DNA from 2 places in the Bacillus sp. DU-106 genome. Region 2 is predicted to be linked to the other one. Evidence: riboswitches for the same ligand, from Rfam matches in the RefSeq annotation. Region 2 holds a riboswitch; the other holds the start of a gene.
The links. Region 2 has a riboswitch for magnesium ahead of mgtA (magnesium-translocating P-type ATPase). Riboswitches for the same ligand answer to the same signal wherever they lie in the genome.
Positions count from the first base shown of each region.

Region 1: linked by a shared signal. The riboswitch ahead of C3Y97_RS07875 (P-type ATPase actuator domain-containing protein) and the one ahead of mgtA (magnesium-translocating P-type ATPase) in region 2 are both predicted to bind magnesium.

Region 1 covers NZ_CP026607.1:1,506,392-1,514,222, forward strand. Annotated here, with positions in the region: gene C3Y97_RS07835 (sulfurtransferase) at 1-493, shown strand, start outside; RNA gene ssrS (6S RNA) at 610-792, shown strand; RNA gene ssrS (6S RNA) at 814-997, shown strand; gene C3Y97_RS07850 (hypothetical protein) at 1,052-1,501, opposite strand; gene C3Y97_RS07855 (hypothetical protein) at 1,585-1,896, shown strand; gene C3Y97_RS07860 (glutathionylspermidine synthase family protein) at 1,900-3,138, shown strand; gene C3Y97_RS07865 (DUF350 domain-containing protein) at 3,131-3,517, shown strand; M-box (ykoK) riboswitch at 3,722-3,887, shown strand; gene C3Y97_RS07875 (P-type ATPase actuator domain-containing protein) at 4,223-4,948, shown strand; gene C3Y97_RS07880 (5'-3' exonuclease) at 5,081-5,947, shown strand; gene C3Y97_RS07885 (FbpB family small basic protein) at 6,303-6,443, shown strand; gene C3Y97_RS07890 (acyltransferase family protein) at 6,773-7,831, shown strand, end outside.
Region 2 covers NZ_CP026607.1:4,137,375-4,145,205, forward strand. Annotated here, with positions in the region: gene rnz (ribonuclease Z) at 491-1,414, opposite strand; gene C3Y97_RS20940 (DUF3932 family protein) at 1,604-1,855, shown strand; gene C3Y97_RS20945 (hypothetical protein) at 1,890-2,429, opposite strand; M-box (ykoK) riboswitch at 2,598-2,765, shown strand; gene mgtA (magnesium-translocating P-type ATPase) at 3,097-5,802, shown strand; gene C3Y97_RS20955 (MgtC/SapB family protein) at 5,875-6,576, shown strand; gene C3Y97_RS20960 (DNA polymerase IV) at 6,617-7,831, opposite strand, start outside.

The DNA of each region.
Region 1 (7,831 bases), 2.6 Mb from region 2:
TATATTAGATGGTGGTTTCCCGGCTTGGAAAGAGAATGGACTACCGACAACAACGGAAATTCCTGTTGTTATACGAAAAACATTCAAAACAAACATACAAGATCATATGCTTGTAACGATGGAAACGGTCAGAGAGAATATCCGTGCAGGTGCGGATGTTACATTAATTGATTCTAGAGAGCCAAAGCGTTATGCTGGTGTCGAGGAACTTGTCGATCATAAAGCAGGTCATATTCCGACAGCGGTAAACCATTTTTGGAAGGATGGAATGTTGCAATCAGGACAATTTAAGAATGGAGCTGGGCAACAAGAACGCTTCCAAAATCTTTCGAAAGATAAGGAAACCATTGTATATTGTGGTTCTGGTGTTACAGCGTGCCCAAATATCGTTGCATTAAAATTAGCTGGATTCCAAAATGTTAAATTGTATGCAGGTAGCTGGAGTGATTGGATTTCTTATCCAGAAAATCAAATTGCAAAAGAAGAAGATTAATCACTTGCATGCAAAAATAATTTGTATTAAAATAAGGTCACAAGCAAGAGATTGCTCGAAAAACTTTGTATTTTACACATTGGAAACAATGTGATAATATAACGACAAGTAAATAATACATCCTGCGGTGTACGTAACTTATTTATGTCTAAAACCGATGTTAGTTATACGGAAGCTCAATATTTAGCGACCATCATCAAGCCTTCCTTGTGGAGGAAGATGTACGGTAACTGTGAGGGCATCCACCTGCGAGTAGCGGGTTTTTGGACATTTACGAGGAGCGGCACGTGCGGGGGTCTTATTTCAACTAACCTTATATAAAATTCCTACGGTGTACGTAGCTTATGCATGTCTTAAACCAATAAGTTTAATATGGAAGTTCAATATTTAAATGTAGCTAACATGCCATCTTTTTAAGAAGGAAGTTACAAACATTTGTGAGAGCATCCACCTGTGAGAGCAGGTTTATGGACATCTAGAGAGAACGGCATATGTGGGGCTATATAAAAACCTTACGTTTTATACGTAAGGTTTTTTTGTTGCATAGATATATCAATATTATCTTGATTCACCTGTGAAGTTTCCGTAATAAATGTAGCACTTTCTGTCTTCATCAATCTCTCTTGAATCTAAGGAGAACTCCATAGACATGCCGTCTCGCTGAATATATATAATATCTGAATGAAGAGATGGTAAAATTTCTTCATAGTTCCATACATCTTGACTATCTACTATGTTTGAACTCGTTTCACTTAGTTCTCTAATTTCAAAACCGATGTAGGAGTATGTAGGGTCTGAAGGGTCATTTGCGAAAACTTCTTTTTGAATATAAATAACTGCTGTTCCGTCTGGATCAACCGAAGTTGCAGTAACAACATAAGTATTTTTCTCTTTAATAAAATATTCACAAGTCATGCGTGCGATAATTTCAGAATTAGAAATATTGGCGTAGTTCCATAAAGCAGGATATCCTTTCGTTTCATCATTAAGTCGATATTCTAAGCGCATTTAATCCCTCTTCTTCCTTTTTCTTCTACTTTATCATGCCATCCTATATAATAGGAATAGAATTTAAAAAGGGGAGTGCGAAGGTGACAAAAACGAAATGGCTAGTAGGTGGTGTCGTAACGTCTTTAATGACTGGCACTTTATTTGGTTGCGCACAAGATCTTCCCCCAAAACCAAATGATAATAGTTGTTCTGATTGGGATTGGGATGATGAACTTGGGGTATGGCAGTGTGATGATAGTAGTTCAGGTTATCGTGGGCATTATTTCTATGGTGGGCGATACTATCAAAATAAATCCACTTTTAAAAATTCATCGGCGTTTAAATCGTATCAATCGTCTGCTGAATTTAAAGGTGGAATTGGAAGCGGTTCAAAGGGAGGATTTGGGGGCTAAAATATGTCGCAATACATAAGGGATCGAAAAGAATTTTATTTAAAATATCCGGATTTTTGGTCGGATTTATATGAATGTGAGTATAGTTTGTTTCATGTTTTTTCTATAACAAATCAGACTTTGGACCAATTACACTTAGCGACTGAACGAATGGGGAAAATATTTTTTAAGACTGCTAGACTGCTGCGTAATTTAAGTGACGAACAGCTTCTAGATCTTGGCTTTCCATCCGCGAGTTTATCTTTCATTAGAATGAAAGGGCTCTATCCTGAATCTGTAATTTCGCGATTTGATTTTGCTGTAACAGAGGATAACAAAATCAAAATGCTTGAGTTTAATAGTGATACACCAACTTTTATTGTGGAATGTTTTCAAATGAATGGGAAAGTATGTGGAAATCTAGGCTATGATGATCCAAACTCGGATCAAGAACGATTGCTATCTTCTGGTGTAACGAAAGCAGTAATGGAAGCGACAAAGGGATTAGATAATCCAAATGTTGTTTTTACAGCACATCATGAACATATCGAGGATTGGAATACCACTATGTATTTAAGTCAGCTATGCCATGTTGAAAATAAAGTAGTGCCAATGTCAGAACTTAGAATTACAAAGGATGCTCTAGTCGATAAAGATGGGGCGAAGATTGATGTTTTATATCGCCAAACATATCCGATAGAAGATTTAATTGAGGATCAAGATCCTGAAACAGGAGATTTGGTAGGTGTGGAACTGCTGCAACTTGTAAAAGCCGGAAAGCTTTTTATAATAAATCCTTTGTCAGCATTTTTACTTCAGCCAAAATCAATTCAGTGTCTTATTTGGGGGTTAGCAGAAGAAGAGGCCTTTTATACAAATGAGGAACAACAGTGGATTAAAGAATATATGTTACCTACATATTTAGAACCAGATTTATTTTTAGGAAAAGGTTCTTTCGTTCAAAAACCTTCATTTGGGAGAGAAGGAGATACAATTACGATTCGCGATAAAGACGAAAATATTATGCTTCAAAATGCACACCAAACATATAAAGCGTCACTGCCGATATTTCAAAAGTATATCGAACTGCCAGTCGTATCCTTGGAAACAGAAAAAGGGATCGAGAAACTGTCATATGTGTTTGGTTCGTTTTTAATTGCTGGAAAAGCGAGTAGTATCGGTATTCGCGCGGGAGAAAAGATTACAGGAAATGAATCGTACTATTTACCGGTAGGTATAAAAAGGAGGGGGAAAAATGATTAATTTTTTATTATATTTAGCAGTAACACTCGGTCTTTTATGTATTGGTCTGTTCTTGATGGAAGTGACAACGAAAGTTAAGGAATTTAAGTTAATGGCTCAAGGTAATAAGGCGGTAAGCTATGTGCTTGGAGGGCGATTACTTGGGTTAGCTATCGTTTTATATTCGACAGCAGCTAATTCAATTTCACTTCTTGATATGATTTCGTGGGGAGCAGTTGGGATTTTGGCTCAAATTATCGTCTTTTATTTAGCTGAGTGGCTTACACCACGCTTTAATATAAACAAAAGTCTCGAAGAAGATAATCAAGCAGTCGGTCTTTTTCTTATGTTTTTATCGCTTTCAATTGGGATTGTAATTGCTGGTTGTATAACTTATTAAAAACTTTACGTTTAAACGTAAAGTTTTTTATTTTATTCCGTAAAAGCCCGATTGGTGAGGGCTAATAATCAGTGGGGGATGAACAAAACCCCCACTGATTAAAGTTTCACTTTATATACGTTAGTTTGCCATACCATTTGAAAAAATTGTAGGCTACGGTTGACATCTATTTTAAATAAGAGTAACATTTTCAATGTAATGAAAATAAGTCTCTGTTAGGTGAGGCTCCTGTATAGAGAAATGCTACTGCCCAAAAATGTCGAGAGACGCCAATGGGTCAACAGGAATGATCGAATTAAGGTTTTTCTTAACGTAGCTGGTAATGTACCTATGCTATACAGTGCTAAAACTCGGTGAGGGAGAGGTCCGTAGATTTCTAATTATATTAGAAATCGTTTATTTGTGTATGTAATGGCCGCTACTCTCTTAAGGGTAGGGGTCTTTTTTGTTACCAAGCTATGAGTAATTTCATAGTATAAACTATAAAATTAAACGAGGAGGTGAGGAGCATGTCAAATTCTGACTCGGTTCCGTTACCCATATACTTCAAATCAAAAATATATGATGTAGGCAGGAAACGATTTGTTCCTCCCTCTATATTTATCACAATATAGCGTTTATAAAGCGCGAGACACTTTCACAGTAAAGTGGATAAATTGAGAAACAAAGCGTTTCTTCCTATGTTGTAAAGGAGGAGACGATAATATGTTATATGCAAACAAAACTGTGGGTAACACGTCATATAAACTAAGTAAAAAATCAATAAAAGAACAAACAATGCTCCAAAAAAATAAAGATTTATTAATTGAAATTGCAACAAGAGATGTAAAATCTGTATTTGCATATTTTAAAACAACAAGAGATGGACTATCAATGAAAGAGGCACAAAAACGTATTCAAGTATATGGCCGAAATGAACTAACTTCAAAAAGAGCACTTCTTGCAGAAGTAATGATGAAGCTAGGTGGCATGATTCCAGGTTTTTCAAAACAACGTGTGTGTGATGAATTACAACGTGAAACGATTACTGTATCTAGAGTAGAATGTTCTAGTAGTACAGGGCTAAATAGTGAACTGAAAATGATGGAGATACCTGTGCAAGAACTTGTACCTGGAGATATGATTTTTCTTTCGGCTGGAGATGCTGTGCCAGCTGATGTACGTATTATTTATGCAGATGATTTATTAGTGAATGAGTCTGTGTTAACGGGAAACGAAGCGAATATAGAGAAGTTTGAGAGCTGCTATCACCTTGAACGTAAACGGTTTATTCCATTAAAACGGATGAAAGATTATAATCCACTTGAGCTTGAAAATGTATGTTTTAAAGGTTCGCATATTGTTAGTGGAAATGCAAAAGCTATCGTTGTTTCTACTGGAAAAAATACGTATTCAGGCATCTTGCATACTTGTTGTAGTAGAACGTCTTAATGTGTTAATGATGCTAAATATACAAAAACAATGTATAATAGACAAAGTTGAGCAAAAACGTAGAATGGTAATCTATTTATATAACCTTACGTGATAACGTAAGGTTATTATTTTTTTAATAGGAGAGGAATTATGAAAAAAGTATTATTAGTTGATGGTATGGCACTATTATTTCGTGCTTTTTACGCAACAAGTGTCTACGGACAATTTATGAAACGACAAGATGGAACCCCTACGAACGGGATTCATGGTTATATGAAACACTTATTAACAGCTACGCAAGCGATCGAACCAACACATATCGTTACATGCTGGGATATGGGAAGTACGACATTTAGAACAGAATCGTTCTCGAATTATAAAGCAAATCGTGCAGCGCCACCAGAAGAATTAATTCCTCAATTTGATTTAGTGCAAGAAATGACTGCAAAATTATCCATTCCAGTTATCGGTATGAAAGGCTACGAAGCCGATGATTGTATCGGTACGCTTGCAAAACAATATTGCAATGAAGCTGAAGTTTATATTTTAACAGGTGATACGGATTTACTTCAACTTGTTGATAAGAGCGTTACAGTCATGCTTCTGCGTAAAGGAATTGGAAATTACGAATATTACACACCGGAGAAAATCATGGAAGAAAAAGGTGTAGAGCCGTGGCAAATCGTCCATGCAAAAGCTTTCATGGGAGATACAAGTGATAATTATCCAGGGGTAAAAGGTATCGGTGAAAAAACAGCGTATAAGCTTATTCAAGAGCACGGAACAGTATCCGCTGTACTAGAAAATGTAGAGTCATTAACAAAAGCGCAGCGTACGAAGATTGAAAGTGATTTAGAGAACTTAAATATTTCGTTAGAATTAGCCCAAATTCACTGTGAAGTTCCAATTTCATGTTCACTAGAAGAAGGATTACACACAATGGATGAAGAAAAACTTAGATTTGTTTGTGAAGAAATGAATTGGGGAAGACCTGAAATATTAATAAATATGCTATAAATAGTTTGGGAAGAGGGATGTTGCATAAGTCGAACTTTGACTTGGTGACACCTTCTTTTTGTTTTTGTAAACAGTATTATAATAAATAAAATTATGTCGAACTCAATTTTAAATATATAAATATTTCGACAAGATATAATGATAAAAGTTGATGAAAATAATAACTTTTATCATGAAGTGAATTAATTTCAACATAGTTTTAGATAATCATTTTTTCGTGTTCACAAAGTTGTCAGAAAATAAACGGAATTTTCATATGAAGTTCAAATAGAATTCACAACAATCAATTATTATAAGGACACACAGATAATTCTTTATCTTTTATATAAACCATCCCCCAAGGAGGACAATGAAAATGAGAAAAAAAGTGAGAAAATCTTTTAAACAATTATTAATTGAAAATAAACAATCACTATTAAATAATAAAGAAAATATGAAAGAAATTGAAGAGAGAATTGAGAAACGACATGTAGCATATAGTGGTGCTAGTAATTAAATAAAATAAAAAAGATAGCCTATGCAGGCTATCTTTTTTATTTTATATTGAAAAAACGCTATTCATCTCTTTAATTTATGTAAATTTGCAAGATATTTTTATAGCGTTTTTCTATCAATATTACTCATTTTTCGAGGTTGAAATTGGTATATACCAATTTTTGAGATTCGCTATTCATAATATTACAAAAAATGTTACAATACACTCAAATTTATACTATAAAATCATTTTAATATGAAAAATTGGAATGAAAAGAAAGGAGAGGAATATGAATAAAGATGTCGCTTTGAAATGATTATTATCATTTCATTAGGAGTTGATGTAAAAAGATGAAGAGATACGAGGAATTGGATTCTATAAGAGGGATTTCTTCATTAATAGTAATGATCGGTCATCATTTAATGATTTTTTCAGCATTTCAAAATTACAGTTATGAAGATAATAAACCATTTGTTGTGTATCTATTAAAAGAAACGCCTGCTCGTCTAATTTTTAGTAGTGGTAATGAATCTGTTATTATCTTTTTTGTTTTGAGCGGATTTGTTTTGTATGAATCTATTCAAAAAACCTATAGTAGTTATGGATCATACCTTTTAAAACGTATATGCAGAATATACATTCCCTATATTGTAGCACTAATTATAGCTATTATATGCCAGACTACAATTAGTGGATATGGTATTTCTTATTTAAGTGAATGGTTTAATCGCTCGTGGACGATTGAAAGTTCTTCAAGTTTAATAGCGCAACATATTTTATTGGTTGGGAAATATAATACAGATGCATATAACGGTGTGATTTGGTCACTTGTCCATGAAATGCGAATATCAATAATTTTTCCGCTAATTTTGATGATTTGCTTACGAAAAACGTTGAGGTGTTCATTACTATTATTGTTTAGTCTTAGTATATGTTCTGTCGTAATATTATTTTTGTTTCGCTCGGGCTTAACATTAACAAGCTATGCATTAACGTTGCATTATACGGTGCTGTTTTTACTAGGGGCACTAATTGCGAAGTATAAAAATAAATTAATAGTTTTTTATAGTAATTGTACTAAAAACACGAAAATTGCATGGTTTTTATTTGCGATTTTACTTTTTATGTACGAAGGACTTATTGGAGAAATGAAAGTGCTCAATAATTTCATATTTCGAGACTACGTAGTGGCGATAAGTGCAAGTCTATTTGTCATATTAAGCTTGTCAATATCAACTTTGTCGTCCTTGCTACGCAATAAATACTTGTTATATTTGGGGAAGATTTCTTACAGTCTTTATTTATACCATATTATATCGTTGTTTTCCCTTATATACATGCTCCATGAAATATTACCGTTGCCTATTATTTTAATTTTTTCACTTGTTTTTTCGTTTATACTTGCAATA
Region 2 (7,831 bases):
CACCTTATTAATAAAAAGCTTCTACTAAGGAACTCGCAATAGCTACACTTGCTAATCATATCGTTTAGCTAAAAAGTGAAAAAGACTTATGACAAATAATAGTAATATCTTTCCTATTATAATTCTCGTGTTACTCTCTCATGATTTAGTCAACTTCACTTGTTACGATAATGACTAAAATACATGCGACTTATCATAAATTATAATCTGCCCTCATTATAGCTTGTTTTTTATAAAACGCTTACTTTTGTTGAATTTTAAAAGTTCTGAATAAAATTCCATTTCTGCTATTTGTATCACTTGTATGTCATCTGACTTATATAACAGTTTTTCTAAATAATCATTATTTCGTATTTTTATCCTATATATTCAAAGCATCCTATTTTTCTGTATCATCCAAGTATAAGTATAAAATAATAACAGTTTTATTTTTAAATTTTTTTAGACATAAAAAAATGGTAACCCACCGTTACCATTTTTTACAAAACTATTATTTTTCTACTGGGAATGATTTCAAATCTGTCGCTATTTCTGTATTAGAAAACAACTCTCTAGCCTCTTTCAATAATTCCTTATATGTATCTCCTTGATAGCGAGAACTAATGTGAGTTAATATTAGTCGCTTCGCATTTGCCTGAAGTGCAATGCTCGCAGCTTGCTTAGATGTAGAATGAAAATAATCATACGCTTGTTGCTCATCTTCTGCTGCGAAAGTCGCTTCATGGACAAGTACATCTGCATCTTGCGCAAGCTCCCTACTCGCTTCGCAATATCGGGTATCACCTAAGATAGTAATAATTCTTCCTTTTTGAGGTGGGCCGATAAACTCATTTCCATTTAATATCGTGCCATCCTCTAATTCAACTACTTCACCATCTTTTAAACGTTTAAAGATTGGACCTGGTTTCACACCCATCTCAAGCAACTTATCAACTAAAAGAGCACCTTGTATATCTTTCTCTACAATACGATATCCAAAGCATTCTATACCGTGTGACAATCTTTTCGTTTCTACATAAAATTCATTATCTTCAAATACGGTACCTTCTTCTGTTATCTCCACAACTTCAAGTGGATATTTCACATGTGTCGTACTTACCGATAATGCCACTTCAATAAATTGTTTAATTCCTTTCGGTCCATACACCGTTAAAGGCGTAGTTCCTCCTTGAAATGAACGGCTACCTAATAAACCAGGCAATCCAAAAATATGATCGCCATGTAAATGCGTAATAAATATTTTTTCAATGCGGCGCGGACGTACAGATGTATGTAATATTTGATGTTGCGTGGCCTCGCCACAATCAAATAACCAAGTTTGTCCTCGTTCTTCTAACAATTGTAAAGCAATTGCTGAAACGTTCCTTCCTTTTGAAGGAACACCTGCACCAGTTCCTAAAAATACAAATTCCACTTTCTTTCCTCCAGCTCTAAATATACTCTATCTCTCATCTTACGGAATGTTATTTCAAATGGCAAATTGAATTTACATAACCAAACATCTAGACAACTATATAACACGAACGTTATACTCAAAAAATTTAGCTATCGTTCGTGTTTTGTGTTAAAATAATTATACTACATTTTAAGGGAGCGTTTTATTATGAAAGAAGTATTTCGTTTACAAACTGATTTTTCATCTTCATTTGATCGCTGGGTAAGTTCTTTCGTGTCTGATCACCCAGCACAATTAGAATGGACAACTTTAAAGGAATTAATCCATGAATATACAACATCACATACAAATGATACGTTACCAGCATATATTTCTTCAGCTTTAACATATTACGCCCAACGCGTTTCAACTACAAACAGTTCAGAGATTGTTATTTTTGAAAACCCTACAATCTCGTAATCTATAATAAAAAAGCACTGGTTACAGTGCTTTTTTATTTATACTTATTTAGCAAATGATTATATTCCGTCCAAAAGTCGGTATACATACTTCGCTCAAACTCATTTGAAATTATCTTTTCACTTGATTTATTAAATAATTCTTTTGCTTGTAGTGCAAAAGAAACAATTTGTTTTCTATATTCATTTTCATTTACTTCTATATGAAGCCCTTCATAGTATATAGCCTTTTGATCAGTAGAAATAACTTTGACAAAATCCTTTAAAACCACATTTTCACCTATATGGTTTATAGTCCAATGAATTGAAATTGGGCATCCTAACATGAGCATAGTGCCACATCCGTGCAAAATAAGCCCCTCTTCATTTTCAATATCACAAATATATTCTTTATCTAAAGTTCGTAACAGAGCTAAAGCTGATTCACTTATTCCCCATTCCTCATCCATACCTGTTTGTGTAATAATCGTTCCATCCACATTTAAATAAATTTCCCCGTGAGAACATAAATCTTCCTGCTCATTAAACAACCACTTTTGATTCTCAATATTTATAATAAAATTTTGTGGTCCCATTACAAATTCCCCTTTTATAAAAATATTTATTTTTCATATTATTTATAATCAATATCATACATTTCATCCCACATATCTATTATAAATCCGTTTAATATTTTAAAAACACAGATAAAAAAGATATTGACACTACAATTTTACAGTGCTAACATTCAACATGTAATTGAATATGGTCTCTGTTAGGTGAGGCTCCTGTATAGAGAAACGCTGCTGCCCAAAAATGTCGAGAGACGCCAATGGGTCAACAGGAAAGGTCGGAATGAAGGCCTTTTTTAATGTAGCTGGTTTCAGTACCTATGCTATACAGTGCTAAAACTCAACGAGGGAGAGGTGCATGTATTTTGTCATACACAAAAACTGTTTTTATTTATGTCTACTAACAGTCTTTGTTGTGGACTCTTTTAACTGCGAATTCAGACCTTTACTCGTTTTGAGTAAAGGTCTTTTTACGTCTATATGCACCTTACTATGAAACAAACATAGCATATTCAGAAACTACTAAATTGTACGGAGGTGAGGAACAGTTGGCAATTGATGATTCGGCCCAGATACCCATACGTTTTACATTCATATTTCATCATGTAGGTAGGAAAGAAACTGTTCCTCACCATTTCAAATAGTTAGGTAACAGATTGTTTCCTCCTTCATGACAGAGGAGGAACTACCGATGTTTAATTTACAAAGACAAGAAACAAAGCATGCTTATGAGCAAGATAGCATGAAAACAAATAACGAATTATTAGTGGAGGTTGCAACACAAGATGTAAGCTCTGCGTTAAAACTTTTAGAAACAACACAAGATGGATTATCTAAACAAGAAGCGTCTCGTAGACTTTCTTTATATGGTCCGAACGAAATAGCTCATAATAAAATGGCACCGTGGTACATTCAATTTCTGTCGGCATTTAAAAATCCATTTATTTTCGTTTTATTAGCTCTTGGAGCACTCTCCTTTTTCACGGATGATATGCAAGGAACAATTGTCGTATCTGCAATGGTACTACTTAGTGCAACAATTCGGTTTTCCCAAGAATTTCGTTCTCAAAAAGCTGCCGATAATTTAAAAGCTATGGTTCGAACAACTGCAAGCGTATTTAGAATAAATGGATTTGTACATGAAACAAAAAATGTAACGAATTTAAATCGAAATTACACAACAGAAATTCCAATTGAGGAACTTGTACCTGGCGATATCATTTCCCTTTCAGCCGGTGATATCATTCCAGCTGATGTGCGTATTGTATCCGCTAAAGATTTATTTGTTAATCAATCTTCTTTAACAGGGGAAGCACTTCCTGTAGAAAAATACGAACACTGCTACCATACAGAAAATAAGCATATCTTACCGACAAACATGAAAAAAAATTACAATCCACTCGATATGGAAAACCTTTGTTTCATGGGAACAAATATTGTAAGTGGTAGCGCAAAAGCTGTTGTCATCTCAACAAGTACCGATACGTATTTCGGCTCTTTAGCCAATAAGGTAATTGGAAAGCGTGTAGAAACAAACTTTGATAAAGGTGTAAACAAAGTAAGCTGGCTCTTAATTACATTCATGCTTATTATGGCACCTATTGTTCTTCTCATTAATGGATTCACAAAAGGTGATTGGCAAGAAGCTTTCTTCTTCGCTATTGCCGTCGCTGTTGGCCTTACACCTGAAATGTTACCAATGATTGTAACTGCTAATTTAGCTAAAGGTGCCGTTAAAATGTCTAAACAAAAAGTAATTGTAAAACAGCTAAATTCTATTCAAAACTTAGGTGCTATGAACATTCTTTGTACAGATAAAACCGGAACTTTAACAGAAGATAACGTTGTCCTTGTTCGTCACTTAGATCCCAAGGGAAATGAATGCAATCGCGTCTTGCAATTTGCCTATTTAAATAGTTTCTATCAAACTGGATTGAAAAATTTAATAGATAAAGCTGTTATTAAGCATACAGAGGAAAACAATACATTTAATCCATCAGCTTTTCAAAAGCTAGATGAAATTCCATTCGATTTCGCCCGCCGGCGTATGTCAGTCATCGTAAAGGATATTTCAGGTGAACATACAATGGTTTGTAAAGGTGCCGTAGAAGAAATTTTATCAATTTGTAACTACACTGAAGTGGATGAAAAAATCGTTCCACTCACCGAGGAAATACGTTCAAATGTCAAAAAAATAAGTGAGACACTAAATAGTGAAGGTATGCGGGTTATTGCTGTGGCTTATAAAAAAGATAGAAGAATAAATGATACAGAGTACACAGTAAAAGACGAAACTGATATGATTCTCGCTGGATATATCGGCTTTTTAGATCCACCGAAACCATCTGCAGCAGCTGCAATTCAAGCATTACAGAAACATGGTGTACAAGTGAAAATTTTAACTGGCGATAACGAAATTGTTACAAGAAAGGTTTGTAAAGAAGTTGGATTAGATATCTGCGAACCAATCCTCGGTTACGAGATTGATTCTTTACCAGATAAAGCATTAGCAAGACTTGCCGAAGAAACGACTGTATTTGCGAAGCTTAATCCCATGCAAAAATCTCGTATTATACACGCATTACAAGGAAATGGACACACTGTAGGTTACATGGGAGACGGCATTAACGATGCTGTAGCATTACGTGAAGCTGATGTCGGAATATCTGTTGATACTGCTACTGATATTGCGAAAGAAGCTTCCGATATTATTCTACTCGAAAAAAGTTTAACTATATTAGAAGCAGGGATTTTAGAAGGACGTACTACATTCGGAAATATTTTAAAATATATTAAGATGACAGCTAGCTCTAACTTCGGTAATGTGTTTAGCGTGTTAGTAGCAAGTGCTTTCATTCCTTTTTTACCGATGCTTGCCATTCATCTTTTAATTCAAAACTTACTTTATGATATTTCACAACTTTCTATTCCATGGGACAAAATGGATAAAGAGTTTCTAGAAAAACCACGAAAATGGGATACTGCAAACTTACGAAACTTCATTATTTGTATCGGCCCAATTAGTTCTATATTTGATATTATCACATACGTAGTCATGTGGAATGTATTTGGTGCAAATACACCGAGCGAGCAATCATTATTCCAGTCCGGTTGGTTTGTCGTTGGGTTGTTAACACAAACTTTAATTGTTCACATGATAAGAACACAAAAGATTCCATTTATTCAAAGTACTGCATCAACACCAGTCGTTTTATTAACCGCTCTTATTATGGCAATCGGGATTTATATTCCATTCTCACCACTTGGTGCAGCCGTTGGTTTACAAGCATTGCCACTTAACTATTTCCCTTGGTTAGTAGGAATACTATTAGGCTACGCTTTTTTAACACAATTCCTGAAAAAGCTTTATATTAAAAAGTTTCATAGCTGGTTGTAAAAATAAGAATGAGTGGGTATCCCCCGCTCATTCTAAAAAACATAACACATATTATATATGGAGGTGACCATGATGGTATGGTACGACATTGTATTCAGGTTAGTTATAGCAATTATTGTAGGAGCTTGCATTGGAATGGAAAGACAATGGAGACACCGAATGGCTGGGTTACGGACAAATGCTCTCGTATCACTTGGTGCCTGTATATTTGTTTTATTATCCGTCATGCTTGATCATGATGCTAGCCCATCCCGCATTGCTGCTCAAGTCGTTAGTGGTATTGGATTTTTAGGGGGTGGCGTTATTATCCGCGATGGTTTTAGTATTAGAGGGCTAAATACAGCAGCTACTTTATGGTGTGCAGCTGCTGTCGGTACTCTTACAGGCGCCGGTTTCCTCGTTGCAGCTATATTAGGTGCAGCCGGCGTGTTACTAGCAAATATACTTCTTCGCCCAATTGCTCTTTTTATGAATAAAAAATCAAAAGAAGAATCACCAGAACAAACGAACTACTTACTTTCCCTTACTTGTTCAGAAGAAAATGAAGCACATATTCGTTTTTTACTTATGCATATGGTAAGTACAGAAGGAATCGGTTTAAAAGAGTTGTATAGTGAAGACGTAGATTCTAATCAAAAGGTGTGTATACAGGCTACATTACATCGCAAGACAAATGCGGCTATCTTAATTGAAAAAATAGTAAGTAGAATGCTATTAGAATCTGGCGTTACTGGAGCTGGATGGAAGACTTCTTTAAATTTAGAAGCGAGTTAACTAGGAAAGGTGTCATGATTTTACTACTTCATGACACCTTCTACATAAACTTATTTTCTAACTTTTGTTGAAACGACTTCTCTTGCTTACGTAGTAGTTGACTACCTCGTTGTAAAATCGGTGTTCCATACTTATCGTTAATTTGATCAATGACAGCAAGTAGTGGTTCTTTTTTCGCATCCTCTTCAAATGAAAATAAATCTAATTGTTTCACCGATTCTGTCTTCCACTCTATTTCAGTAGCTGTAACACCTAGTAAACGAACGGAATCACCATCCCAATGTTGCTTCCATAAACGGGATGCTGCTTGAAAAATATCGCGTTCTTCCCAAATTGCATTTTTCAATTGCTTACTCCGTGTTACTGTTCGCCTATCATGGTATTTAATCATAATTTGAATATTATAACTGACAAGGGTTCGCTTTTGTAATCTTTTACTCACTGATTTTGATAACCGTTCTAACATATCAAGTAATTCTTTCTCTTCATCCATATCCTTTGAAAAAGTCATCGAGTTACCGACACTTTTATGTTGGCCCATTTGACTCGGATCCACTTCCCTATCATCCGTACCTTTTGCACGCTTTTGTAAATCAATACCGTGCTTGCCAATTTTAGCGCGAATGATATGCTCGTCTCCCTTCGCTAACTGTTCAATTGTATGTATATGAATTTCATTTAATTTTTCAGCTGTTTTTTCTCCAATCCCATGCATTGCTTCAACTGAAAGTGGCCAAATCATTTCTGGAATATCACGTTTTCGAAGTACGGTAATACCGAGAGGTTTTTTCATATCAGAAGCTGTTTTTGCTAGGAAAAGATTTGGAGCGATTCCGATACTACACGGAAGCTGCAACTCTGTTAATAGTGCTTGTTGAATCATCTTTGCTATTTCAAGAGGCGAACCAAGTGCGTAGCAATCTGTAATATCTAAATATCCTTCATCTATTGAGACTGGTTGTATCTTTTCTGTAAAACGAGAAAGGACTTGAAACATTTGAAATGAAGCTTCGCGATATAATGTGAAATTAGGACGCCTTACAACTAATTGCGGGCATAACCTTTTCGCTTCCCAAAGGGGCATCGTCGTACGTATTCCGTATTCTCTCGCCTCATAACTACATGTTATAATAATTCCTTTTCTCTCTTTTTCATTTCCAGCAACCGCTAATGGCTTTCCTTGTAATGATGGATCATGAGCAATTTCAACAGATGCGAAAAAGCAATTCATATCTACATGTAAAATAACACGACC